Regions from separate parts of the Amycolatopsis sp. NPDC003865 genome, predicted to be linked through region 1. Evidence: riboswitches for the same ligand, from Rfam matches in the RefSeq annotation. Region 1 holds a riboswitch; each other region holds the start of a gene.
What was found. Region 1 has a riboswitch for S-adenosylmethionine ahead of ACWEVP_RS24005 (aminotransferase class V-fold PLP-dependent enzyme). Riboswitches for the same ligand answer to the same signal wherever they lie in the genome.
Positions count from the first base shown of each region.

Region 2: it holds a riboswitch for S-adenosylmethionine, as region 1 does, so the genes downstream of both, thrC (threonine synthase) here and ACWEVP_RS24005 (aminotransferase class V-fold PLP-dependent enzyme) in region 1, are expected to answer to the same signal.
Region 3: it holds a riboswitch for S-adenosylmethionine, as region 1 does, so the genes downstream of both, ACWEVP_RS35490 (methionine ABC transporter ATP-binding protein) here and ACWEVP_RS24005 (aminotransferase class V-fold PLP-dependent enzyme) in region 1, are expected to answer to the same signal.

Region 1 is NZ_JBSGJA010000010.1:102,950-107,220, reverse strand. Features, by position in the region: gene ACWEVP_RS24015 (potassium/proton antiporter) at 1-1,361, shown strand, start outside; gene ACWEVP_RS24010 (M23 family metallopeptidase) at 1,698-2,294, shown strand; SAM riboswitch class IV at 2,377-2,491, shown strand; gene ACWEVP_RS24005 (aminotransferase class V-fold PLP-dependent enzyme) at 2,529-3,875, shown strand; gene ACWEVP_RS24000 (hypothetical protein) at 3,892-4,271, shown strand, end outside.
Region 2 is NZ_JBSGJA010000005.1:139,163-143,433, forward strand. Features, by position in the region: gene ACWEVP_RS14790 (DMT family transporter) at 1-627, opposite strand, end outside; gene rpsT (30S ribosomal protein S20) at 952-1,212, shown strand; gene holA (DNA polymerase III subunit delta) at 1,267-2,241, opposite strand; SAM riboswitch class I at 2,378-2,511, shown strand; gene thrC (threonine synthase) at 2,525-3,790, shown strand; gene ACWEVP_RS14810 (DUF4231 domain-containing protein) at 3,906-4,271, shown strand, end outside.
Region 3 is NZ_JBSGJA010000018.1:183,791-188,061, forward strand. Features, by position in the region: gene ACWEVP_RS35480 (transglycosylase family protein) at 1-889, shown strand, start outside; gene rsmA (16S rRNA (adenine(1518)-N(6)/adenine(1519)-N(6))-dimethyltransferase RsmA) at 1,007-1,843, shown strand; SAM riboswitch class I at 1,982-2,072, shown strand; gene ACWEVP_RS35490 (methionine ABC transporter ATP-binding protein) at 2,282-3,292, shown strand; gene ACWEVP_RS35495 (4-(cytidine 5'-diphospho)-2-C-methyl-D-erythritol kinase) at 3,363-4,271, shown strand, end outside.

The sequences.
Region 1 (4,271 bases):
GCGTGGTGCTCGGCGAAGCCGGCTTCGGCATCCGGTTCGACAACCCGGAGCTGACCCAGTCGCTCGGCCTCGCCGCGCTCGTCATGATCCTCGCCGAAGGCGGGCTGACCACGCGCTGGTCGGCGGTGAAACCCGCGCTGGGACTGGGAATCGTACTGTCCACAGTGGCCGTCGTGGTGAGCATCGCGGTCACCGGCGCGGCGCTGCACTTCCTGCTCGGCCTCGACTGGCGGTTCGCCCTGCTGTGGGGTGCGGTGCTCGCCTCGACCGACGCGGCGGCGGTCTTCTCGGTGCTGCGCACGGCCGGCATCGGCAAGCGCCTGGTCGGGGCGCTGGAGCTGGAGTCCGGCATCAACGACGCGCCGGCGTACATTGCGGTCGTCGTGCTGGCCGAAGGCACCACTGTGGACTGGACGCTGCCGCTGCTGGTGGTCTACGAACTGGGCGCGGGCCTGGCGATCGGGCTCGGCTTCGGCTGGCTCGGCGGGATCGCGCTGCGCCGGGCGGCGTTGCCGGCGACCGGGCTCTACCCGCTCGCGACGGTCGCGGTCTGCGTGGTGGCGTACTCGTCCGGGCAGCTGGCGCACGCGTCCGGGCTGCTCGCGACCTACGTCGCCGCGCTGGTGCTGGGCAATTCGCGGCTGCCGCACCGGTCGGACACGCTGTCGTTCGCCGAGGGGCTCGGCTGGCTGGCGCAGATCGGGCTGTTCGTGCTGCTCGGGCTGTTCGCGTCGCCGAGCCGGCTGTTCGAGACGCTGGTCCCGGGCCTGGTCGCCGGCGCCGTCGTGCTGTTGCTGGCCCGGCCGATCTCGGTGGTGCTGTCGGTGCTGCCGTTCCGGTTGCCGTGGCGGGAGCAGGCGTTCCTGTCGTGGGCCGGGCTGCGCGGCGCGGTGCCGATCGTGCTGGCGATGATCCCGCTGTCGCAGGGGCTGCCGGGCGCGCAACGGCTGGTCGACGCGGTGTTCGTGCTGGTGATCGTGCTGACGCTGGTCCAGGGCGCGACGCTCGGGCCCCTCGGGCGCAAGCTCGGGCTGGCGAAGAAGTCCGAGGCGCACGAGGTCGAGGTCGACTCCGCACCGCTGGACGAGCTGGGCGCCGAGCTGCTGCAGGTCCGCATCCAGCCGGGGTCGAAGCTGCACGGCGTGTACCTGTCGGAGCTGCGCCTCCCGACGGGCGCGACGGTCAGCTTGGTGGTCCGCGAGGGCGCCGGCTTCACCCCGCAGAAGACGAGCCGGCTGCAGGAGAACGACCAGCTGCTGGTGGTGACGACAACGACGGTCCGCGACGCGGTCGAGCGCCGGTTGCGCGCGGTGGACCGAGCCGGCCGGCTGGCCCGGTGGCGGGGCGAGTCGGGGCGGTAACCCGCTTCCGGCGGTGGCCGCGCGAGCCGGGCGGCAACCCGTTCGTGGTCGCGGCCGGTCCGATTCAACGGCAGCTCGGGGCGGGCGAGCGCCCTGCCTGTTCTCGAGTGCCCCACCTGCGCCGGCACTGTCGGCGCGCCCGGCAATCCCCGCCCGCAGCCGCCTGAACCCTGCGTTGTCCGGTCTCTGTCCACTCTCCGGGCCGACGTGGTGATCTTTTCTCGCCAGGGTGATCTTTCGCGTCCGGAACCTTCCCCGGGATCCGCCTTTTGGCCTACTCTGTGCCCGATCGAGTTAGTTCGAATGGGTGAGCATTAGGTCAAAGGGGTACGCACGGTGACAAAACTTCGCAGGACCGCCCTCGCCCTCGTGATGACCGTGGTCCTCGGCCTGCTCGCCACCCCGGCCGCGATCGCGGAAGTGGCACCGTTCCCGGCCCTCGCCCTCCCGTTCAAGGCCGGCCAGCAGGTCTACTCGGCCGGCATCCATTCCGACGACGGCAGCACCGGCGTCGAGAACGCCATCGACTTCAGCCCGGCCGACCGGACCGTGCGCGCGCCGCTGGCCGGGACCGTGCACCTGCGGCACTGCGCCGGCGGGGACTGGGTCACCGTCGACCACGCCGGCGGCTGGCGGACCGGCTACTATCACCTGGAGGCCATCGCGGTCACCGACGGTGAGCACGTCGACGCCGGAGCCGTCCTCGGTTCGACCGGCAACGCGCTCCCGTGCGGCGGCACCAGCACCGGCGCCCACGTGCACTTCACGCTCTGGACCGTGCGCGGGGATGTCCAATCCGCCGAGCCCGTCGACGGCAAGACCCTCGGCGGCTGGCGCTTCACCGCCGGAGCCGGGCAGTACGCGGGCACCGCGACCCACCTCGCGGACAACACCGTGACGCAGCTCCCCGGCCATTTCCGGGCGAAGCTCTGACCGCTCACGGTGTGTGAGCGGCGTCTCAGAATGTGAGGCGGGGGTTGGCCGCCGGCCGCGTTCTCGGTTACCTTCTGGCTCAGGTCATGAGTGCCAGCGCGAAGCCCCGGCTTGCTGGCCGGCAACCCTCCTACCGCGGTGGGGTGCCCCGGGTGAAGACCGGGCCGGTCGCGCCGTGCGACGGGCAAGCGCGGGCCCCTCGCCGGGGTCCCCCGGACCGCCGAGGAGGCACCGATGACTCTCGCCATCGACCGCACCAGCACGATCACCCCGCTCGAAACCGTTGCCGCGCAAGCCATCCCGACCGTCGCCGGCGCCGCGCTGCGCGTCCCGCTGGTCACCGGCGAGACCATCGGCTACGCCAACCTCGACCACGCCGCGAGCGCCCCCAGTCTCGACGCCGTCCGCGCGAAGGTCGACGAGTTCCTGCCCTGGTACGCCAGCGTCCACCGCGGTGCCGGCTTCGCGTCCCAGGTCTCCACCAAGCTCTACGAGCGCACCCGCGACGTCCTGCGCCGCTTCGTCGACGCCCGGCGGACCGACACCGTCGTGTTCACCCGCAACACCACCGATTCCTTCAACCTCCTCGCCCGCAGCCTGCCCCGGCACACCACGGTGATCGTCTTCGACACCGAGCACCACGCCGCGCTGCTGCCGTGGCAGGGCCCGAACGTCCGGCGGATCCCGACCCCGCGCACCCGCCTCGCCGCGGTGTCCGCTGTGGACGAAGCGCTCGCGGATGCCCCGCAGGGACCGCGATTGGTCGTCGTCACCGGAGCGTCCAATGTGACCGGTGAGCTGCTCCCCGTCGCCGAGATCGCGGCCGTCGCGCGCAAGCACGGCGCGCGCATCGCGCTCGACGCCGCCCAGCTCGCCCCGCACCGCCGCGTCTCGATCAAGGAACTGGACGTCGACTACGTCGCACTGTCCGGCCACAAGCTCTACGCGCCCTTCGGCGCCGGCGCGCTGATCGGCCGCGCCGACTGGCTGCGCGCCGCCCGGCCCTACCTCGCCGGTGGCGGCGCGACCAAGCTCGTCACCGAGGACGCCGTCGTCTGGAACACCGGGCCCGAGCGCCACGAAGCCGGTTCGCCCAACACCGTCGGCGTGTACGCGCTCGGCGTCGCGTGCGAAACCCTGTCCGAAAACTGGGCCGCGATCGCCCACCACGAGCAGGCCCTGCTGACCCGGCTGCGCAAGGGGCTCGAAGGCATCCCGGGCTGCGCCGAACTGCGACTGTTCGACGCGCCGGTCGACCGCGTCGGCACGGTCAGCTTCGTCGTCGACGGCTTCGACCCGGGCTGGCTCGCCGCGGTGCTGTCGGCCGAGTACGGCATCGGTGTCCGCGACGGCGCTTTCTGCGCCCACATCGCGGCCGAGCGCCTCATCGGCACCACGGGGGGCACCGGCCGGCAGGCGATCCGCGTCAGCCTCGGCCTGGGCAGCACCGAGGAGCACGTCGACCGGGTGGTCCGGGCGCTGCGCCAGATCGTCGCGCGCGGGGCCCGCTGGGAGTACGCGAAGGTGGACGGCCGCTGGGCCCCGGCCGGCGACCCGCGGGAGCTGCCGCCGTTCTGCTGAGCGCTAGCCTGGGCCGATGGGGAGACGGCGGCGTTCCTGGTTCCCGTTGGCCGCGCTGGGGTTCGCCCAGCTCGTGATGGTGGCGGTCGCGCTGGTCCCGGCGGACGGCATCGGCCGGTTCGCCGGCCTCCAGGCGCTGCCGATGACCCGCGAGAACCGGATGCTGGTGGGCACCGGTGGCCTCGGCGGCACGGGCCTGCCCGACAACCAGCTCTCGGGCGTCGCGATCGCCACCGCGACCGACGTGGTCCCGTCGGCGACGCTCGGCTGGCTCACCGGCCTCGCCTGCGTGGTGCTCGCCGTGGCCGGCTGGTACTGGCTGTCGCTGCGCCGGGCCGGCACGCCGCCGCGGCCCGTCCGGTTCGTGCTGGGCACCCTGGGCGCGCTGGTGGCCGT
Region 2 (4,271 bases), on a different contig from region 1:
GACGCGGCGGACTTCGGCGCGGCCGGCCAGCGCGCCGGGCACGAGCATCGCGCTCTGCAGGATCGAGCCGAGGCCGAAGTAGACGACCGGCGGCACACCGAGGCCGGTCACGGAGTGCGCGTCCCAGAGCGTGTAGCCGGCGATGGTGGCGCCGGTCAGCAGGCCGTAGCGGATCCCCGCCTTGACCGCCCGTGCGTCGTCCGCCTGGCGGCCGGTGCTGATCACCAGCACGCCGGCGATGACCAGGAACGCGCCGACCAGGCCGAGGACGCCGGGCCGTTCGCCGAGCACGAGGACGGCGGCCAGCACCGACAGCAGCGGCCCGGTGCCCCGCGCGACGGGATAGACGACGGAGAGGTCCCCGACCCGGTACCCGCGTTGCAGGACGACGCCGTAGGCGACGTGCAGCACCGACGTCACCACGGCGGCGAGCAGCCAGCTCCACTGTGGACGTGCGGGCTCGACGACCAGCAGCACGACGGTCACCGGCAGCAGGAAGACGGCGGAAACCGTGTAGTAGAGCCAGACGAACTGGGTACCGCCGGAGGAGATCCGCTTGGCGGCGAGGTTCCACGCGGCGTGCACGACGGCGGCGACGAGGACGAGGGACAGAGCGGTGGCGTTCACGGGACCCCTTCGGGTTTTCGCGCGCGCGAAAACCGGGTCCTCCAGGCTTTTGCCCCGTCAGATGAACGACCGGCCGTCCGGGCCCGCCGATGGTGCCGCTCGGACCAGGCCCGCCGGCCCTGGTTGTGTGTCGGCTGCGCGGGCCGGCGACGGAACCCTAGGCACTGCCGTCACCCACCGTACTCCCGGTGCCGGACGCCCGCGGCCCGGCTGTTAAAGTGGTCGCTCGCTGCCCGTGCGGCATTCCGTCATGGAGGAAACCCGCTTTCCGCGGGGCCACTTCAGCGCGGCGGCGATCTCACCGAGTGAAACAGGAGTTGCCCTATGGCCAACATCAAGTCGCAGATCAAGCGCATCACGACGAACGAGAAGGCGCGTCAGCGCAACCAGGCGATCCGGTCCTCGGTGAAGACCGCGATCCGCAAGGTCCGCGAAGCCGCCGAGGCCGGCGACAAGGCCAAGGCCGTCGAGCTGCAGCGCGACGCCGCCCAGAAGCTGGACAAGGCCGTCTCGAAGGGCGTCATCCACGCCAACCAGGCCGCCAACAAGAAGTCGGCGCTGGCGAAGCGCGTCAACGCGCTCTGAAGCTGATTTCTGGGAAAGCCCCGGCTCCGGCCGGGGCTTTCTTCATGCCCGGGGTCAGCCCTTGGCGGCCGCCACTTCGAGGACGGCGCGCTCGAGCGCGTAGCCCGGGTCGGCCGCCACGCCCTTGACCTCGGCGTTCAGGCGCGCGACCACGCGCATCGCCGTGGCCAGGCCGTCCTGGTTCCAGCCCCGCGACTGCCCCTGGGCCTTGCGGATCTTCCACGGCGGCATGCCCAGCTCGCCGGCCATCTGGTTCGGGTTGCCGCGGCCCGCGCCCGACACCCGGGCGATCGTGCGGACGGCGTCGGCCAGCGCGTCCGCCACCAGGACGTGCGGGACGCCCAGCTGCATCGCCCAGCGCAGCGACTCCAGCGCCGCCGACCGGTCGCCGCTGACCGCCTTCTCCGCGACCGCGAAGCCCGTCACGTCGGCGCGGCCGCGGTGGTACCGGCGGACGGCGTCGGCGTCGACCGTCCCGCCCGTGTCGGCGACCAGCTGACTGGCCGCCGAGGAGAGTTCGCGCAGGTCGGAGCCCACCGCGTCGATCAGCGCAGCCACCCCCGCCGGGTCGATCTTGCCGCCCGCGCGGCGCACCTCGTGCCGCACGAACTGCTCGCGCTCGGCCGGCTTGGTCAGCTTCGGGCACTCCGTGACCTCGGCGCCGGCCTTCTTCAGCGCCGCGGGGAGCGACTTGCCCGCCTTGCTGCGGCCGCCGCCGGTGTGCACGACGACCAGCACGACACCGTCCGCCGGGTCCTTCAGGTAGGAAGCCACGGCGTCGGCCAGCTCCTGCGAGATGTCCTGCGCCGACTCGAGGACGATCACCCGGCCTTCGCTGAACAGCGACGGGCTGACGAGTTCGGCCAGCTCAGGTGCTGTGAGATCCGACACCCGGACCCGCGTCAGCTCGGCCGTGGCGTCGATCGCCCTGGCCGCGGCGAGCGTCTCGCGGACGGCCCGTTCGATCAGCAGTTCTTCCTCGCCGAGCACCAGGTGCAGCGGGGCGGGGGCGGTGGCTTGCGCGGTCACCCGAGGATCCTCTCACTTGCGGTGTTGTGCGCCCGCTCCGGTGATGTGCGGCAACCGGCGTGGCACGGCGTGAGCGCGATGTCGTACGGTGTCCACGAGGCGGCGCGCCGATCGGCGCGCACCGACAACCGAATACCGCTCATCCAGAGGGGCAGAGGGAACGGCCCGACGAAGCCCCGGCAACCGGCGTACAGCCTGTCATCCCGCGATCGCGGGGTAGCTGACGACCACGGTGCCAATTCCGGCCCGCTTCGGCGGGGCAGATGAGGAAAGGAACCTCGCGATGACCGCAACCCTCGGCACGACCTCCACCACGAAGACCCCGGATCTCGGTCCCGCCGTCGAACTGGTGTCGAAGGAAGAGGGTCACCGGCAGCCGCTCGCCCCGGAATTCGTCTCCGCCGAGGACTTCTCGCCGCTCGAGGTCGCTTACGACTTCGGCCGCGTCCGCCGCGAGGACATCGAGGCCGGCCCCAAGAACATCTGGCGCTACAAGAAGCTCCTCCCGGTTCCGTCCAACGTCGAAGAGATCCCGAACACCGAGCCCGGCGCGACCCGGCTGGTCCGCGCCGACCGCCTCGCCAAGGAACTCGGCCTCAAGCGCGTGTGGGTCAAGGACGACACCGGCAACCCGACGCACTCGTTCAAGGACCGCGTCGTCGCCGTCGCGCTGGCCGCGGCCCGCGAGTTCGGCTTCGAGGTGCTGGCGTGTCCCTCGACCGGCAACCTGGCCAACGCGACGGCCGCCGCCGCGGCCCGCGCCGGCTGGCGGTCGGTCGTGCTGATCCCCAAGACCCTCGAGCGCGCCAAGATCCTCACCACCGCGGTGTACGACGGCGACCTGATCGCCGTCGACGGCAACTACGACGACGTCAACCGCCTCGCCACCGAGCTGGCCGGTGAGCACCCGAAGTGGGCGTTCGTGAACGTGAACGTCCGGCCGTACTACTCGGAGGGCTCGAAGACGCTCGCCTTCGAGGTCGCCGAGCAGCTCGGCTGGCGCATCCCGCCGCAGATCGTCGTGCCGATCGCTTCCGGTTCGCAGCTGACGAAGGTGGACAAGGGTTTCCGCGAGCTGGGCCAGCTCGGTCTCGTGGACGCCAGCCCGTACAAGGTGTTCGGCGCACAGGCGACCGGCTGCTCGCCGGTGTCGGCCGCGTTCCGCGCCGGCCAGGACGTGGTCCAGCCGGTGAGGCCGGACACGATCGCCCGCTCGCTGGCGATCGGCAACCCGGCCGACGGCCCGTACGTCCTCGACATCGTCAACCGCACCGGCGGCGCGATCGAGGACGTCACCGACGAGGAGGTCGTCGAGGGCATCCGGCTGCTGGCCCGCACCGAGGGCATCTTCACCGAGACCGCCGGCGGGGTCACCGTGGCGACGGCGAAGAAGCTGGTGGAGACGGGCAAGCTCGACCCGGACGCCGAGACGGTCCTCCTGATCACCGGCGACGGCCTCAAGACCCTCGACGCGGTCGAGAACCACATCGGCCCGAAGGCGACCGTGCCGCCGTCGGCCGCCGCGGTGAACGAGGCGCTCGGCTACTGACGTCCCCGCCGGGGCGGGCCACGCGGCTCGCCCCGGCGAGTACCTCCTTTCGCGTTTCCCCGGACCGATAAGGTCGGCACCCGCCAGGTGTCGGCTCGGTCCGGGAGGGTTCGGAATGCGGAATCTCGGCAAGCACTGGATGGTCACCGCCGAACGCGACGGCCAGGCCTTGCCGATGACGGTCGTCGCGAAGTGGCGCTGGTACAAGAAGGGCGCCCGGCGAGACCGCCTGCGGTACGGCGTGGTGGAGGTCATCGCCCTCACCGGCTCGGCCGCGATCCCGGTGGCCGCGACCGCCCACCTCGACTCGGTCGTCATCGCTGCGCTCGGCGCCGTCGTGCTGGTCGCCACCGGCATCCGGACGACGTTCGGCATGCACCAGAACTGGGTGGAGCACAGCCAGATCGGCTACGCGATCGAGCGTGAAGCGGCGTTGTACCTCCATTCCGCACCGCCGTACCAAGGCAAGGACGCGGTCCGG
Region 3 (4,271 bases), on a different contig from region 1:
GGAGGTCGGCGACGGCGGCGTCATCAAGCTCGAGCGCGGCCGCCAGCTGAAGATGATCGTCGATGGCGCGGAGCACACCTCCTGGGTCCGCGCCACCCACCTCGGTGACGCCCTGGGCCAGCTCGGCATGACCGAGCTGGACAAGCCCGGCACGTGGATGTCGATGCCGAAGGACGGCGAGCTGCCCCTGCAGGGCGCCACCGTCGAGATCAAGACCCTGAAGAACATCACCCTGTACGACGGCGCCAACGCGCCGAAGCAGGTGAAGACGACCGCGGTCACGACGAAGGAGTTCCTGGGCGAGTACAAGCTCACCCTGGGCCCGGAGGACCAGGCCGAGGGCGGCCTGGACGTCAAGCTGACCGACGGCGCCGAGGTGCACATCAGCCGCACCGGCGTCTCGACGGTCGTCCAGAAGGAGAGCATCGACCCGCCCGAGCAGCGCGTCGACGACCCGGACCTCGCCAAGGGCAAGACCTCGGTCGAGGACCCGGGCACGCCGGGCGAGAAGATGGTGACCTACAAGGTCACGCAGAAGAACGGCAAAGAGGTCTCCCGCGAGAGCATCTCCGAGCAGGTCATCACCCAGCCGAAGCCGAAGATCATCCACGTCGGCACCAAGCAGGCCCCGACGCCGGCGATCGGCGACGGCTCGGCGTGGGACCGCATCGCGCAGTGCGAGTCGGGCGGCAACTGGGCCATCAACACGGGCAACGGCTACTACGGCGGCCTCCAGTTCGACAAGCGCACGTGGGACGCCTACGGCGGCGACGCGTACGCGGCGTACCCGAACCAGGCGTCGCGCGAGCAGCAGATCGCGATCGCGGAGAAGGTCCGCGACGCCCGTGGCGGCTACAGCGCCTGGCCGGTCTGCGGCAAGAAGGCCTGAGAGCTTTTCCGAACGGCCCTCACCTCGACGAGGTGGGGGCCGTTCGCGTTCCTGGGTCTGCCACGACGACTTGCACCGAGCGGAAGCCCGCCGGACCACGATCGGTAAGCTCGTCCGGTGGTTGAACTGCTGGGACCGGCCGAAATCCGCGGGCTGGCGGCCGAACTCGACGTGCGGCCGACCAAGAAGCTCGGGCAGAACTTCGTGCACGATCCCAACACCGTCCGGCGGATCGTCGAGCTGGCCGGCGTCGCCGAAGACGACGTCGTCCTCGAGGTCGGGCCCGGGCTCGGCTCGCTGACCCTCGGCCTGCTCGCCACCGGTGCGCACGTCGTCGCCGTCGAGATCGATCCCAAGCTCGCCGAACGGCTCCCCAAGACCGTCGCCGAGCGGGGGCCCGAGGCCGCGGGCCGGCTGACCGTCGTCGGGGCCGATGCCCTCCGCGTCACCCGCGAGGAACTGGGCGAGCCGACCGCGCTCGTCGCCAACCTGCCCTACAACGTCGCCGTCCCCGTCGTGCTGCATCTGCTCGCCGAAGTGCCCTCGCTCGCCAAGGGTCTCGTCATGGTCCAGACCGAGGTCGCCGACCGGATGGCCGCCGGACCCGGCAGCCGGATCTACGGCGTCCCCAGCGTCAAGCTCGCCTGGTACGGCCCGGCGCGCAAGGTCGCCGCCGTGCCGCGCTCGGTGTTCTGGCCGGTGCCCAACGTCGACTCGGCGCTCGTCGCCTTCGAGCGCGGTGACGCTCCGGCGTCGGACGACCGCGATCGGCTCTTCGGCCTCGTCGACGCCGCCTTCTCGCAACGCCGGAAGACCCTCCGCGCCGCGCTCGCGGGCTGGGCGGGCTCCGCCGAGCGCGCGGGGGAGCTGCTCACGGCCGCCGGGATCGATCCGAAGACCCGCGGTGAACAACTGGACGTGCACGACTTCGCCCGGATCGCCGCCGTCCGTTAGCAGGTCCACAGTGGAAGTCGACGCCGGTCGGCGAAAAGCACGCCTCTTGCCGTGCCATGTCGCGATTCGGACACCTCCAGTCGTGTGATCTGGGCCGACGGGCTTGCGTTCGCTCCTCGGGATCGGTTTTACTCAGTACGTCCATCCCGAGCGACTGAGAGACCTGGCTCGCCGAAGTCGCAGCAACCACCCTCCGCAGGGCAGGTGCTACCGCCAGGACCGATGGAGGCCGTTTCCGATGAAGAGGGTAGCCCGCCCCCTGCTCCTGACCAGGCGTCGCGTTGTCGACGAAGGCCGCCGCTCCGTGACCGCATGTCGACGCTCCCACTGAGCTCGTCGTAGCCGGTCCACCTCTTCTTCACGCACCGTCCACTTAGGACGACTTTCGCTTGCGGCCGGGTGCCGCGCGCCGCGCGCACCCCGTTTTCTGGAGCCTTCGTGATCACCGTCGAAAACCTGTCCAAATCCTTTGCCACCAACGGAAATTCGGTCCTCGCCCTGCGCGACGTGAGCGTCGACGTCCAGGCGGGCTCGCTGTTCGGCGTGGTCGGTCCCGCCGGGTCCGGCAAGTCCGTCCTCGCCCGCTGCATCGCGCTGCAGGAGCGGCCCGACCGCGGTGTCGTCCGGCTCGACGGCCTCAACACCGGCACCCTCGACGGCCGCCGCCTGCGCGAGATCCGCCGCCAGCTCGGCGTCGTCTCGACCAAGCCGGAGCTGATCGCCGAGCGCACCATCGCCGGCAACATCGCCTCCCCGCTCGAGCAGCTCGGCGTCGACGGCCCGCAGCGCCGCAGCCGGGTCGGCTCGCTGCTCGACCTGGTCGGCCTGACGCAGCGCGCGACGCAGCGTCCCGGCGAGCTGTCGGAGGGTCAGCTCCGCCGCGTCGCGGTCGCCAAGGCCCTCGCGGCGGCGCCCGCCGTGCTGCTCGCCGACGACCCGACGGCCGGCGTCGACCCGGAGGAGGCCGGTTCGGTCCTCGCCGTGCTCGACCGCGCCCGCTCCGAGCTGGGCACCACGGTTGTCATCACGACGCCGGACGCCGGCGTGGTCCGCCGGGTCTGCGACGACGTCGCGGTGCTCGAGGACGGCACAGTCGTCGAGCGCGGCACGGTGCTCGACCTGATCTCGAACCCGGCCAGCCGCACCGCGCAGGCGCTGCTGCCCGCCATCGAGACCACGCGCTCGCAGGCGTCGCGCTACGACCGCTCGGTCGACGTCGTGCTGGTCGGCTTCGCGTCGGTCGGCGCGCTGCTGCCCGAGGCGGCGGGCCGCTTCGACGTCGAGTTCGCCACCATCGGCGGCGGCCTGACCCGGATCGGCGACACCCCGGTCGGCCGCTTCCGCCTGGGTGTCCGCGGCGAGCGCGCCGACGCGGCCCTGGCCTGGGTCGCCGAGCGCGGCGGCCACGTGACGCACACCGCTCGCGGCCCCCAGGGCGTCGCGGCCTGACCCGAACCCCGAGAACGCCCCGATGCGCATGGCGCATCGGGGCGTTTTCGCGGGCACGTAGGCTGGTCGGGTGCTCGCCGTAGTTCCGCCCCCAGTCACCGTCCGGGTTCCGGCCAAGGTCAACCTGCACCTGGCGGTCGACGACCTGCGCGAAGACGGTTACCACGAGCTGGTGACCGTCTTCCAGGCGCTGTCGCTGACCGACGAGGTGACCGTCGCGGTCACCGAAGAGCCCGGCATCGAGGTCTACGGCGAGGGGGAGGGCTCGGTCCCGACCGGCCCCGAAAACCTGGCCTGGCGCGCGGTCGAAGCGCTGTCCGCGCACGTCGGGCGCTCCGGCGACCCGAAGGTCCGGGTGGTGCTGCGCAAGGGCATCCCGGTCGCGGGCGGCATGGCGGGCGGCAGTGCCGACGCGGCCGCGACCCTGGTCGGGCTGGCGAGCCTGTGGAACCTCGACGTCACGCGCGACGAACTCGCCGAAATCGCCGCCGGCCTGGGCAGCGACGTCCCGTTCGCGCTCTACGGCGGCACCGCGCTGGGCACCGGGCGCGGAGAGCGGCTCGTCCCGGTGCTCTCCCGGCACACCTTCCACTGGGTGCTCGCCTTCGACGAGCAGGGCCTGTCGACGCCGAAGGTGTTCGGCGAGCTCGACCGGCTGCGCGCGGACGGCAACCCGCCGCGGATCGGCTCGCACACCCCGGTCGTCGAGGCGCTGGCATCGGGTGACCCGCGGCAGCTGGCGCTGCTGCTGGGCAACGACCTCCAGGCGGCGGCGGTGTCGCTGCGGCCGGGCCTGCGCCGCACGCTGCGCGCGGGCGTCAACGCGGGCGCGCTCGCCGGCACGGTCTCCGGCTCCGGCCCGACCTGCGCGTTCCTCTGCGAGGACGCGCAGACGGCGGTCGAGGTCGCCGCCGAGCTGTCGGGTGCCGGGGTGTGCCGCACGGTCCGGGTGGCGCACGGCCCGGTCCCCGGCGCCCGC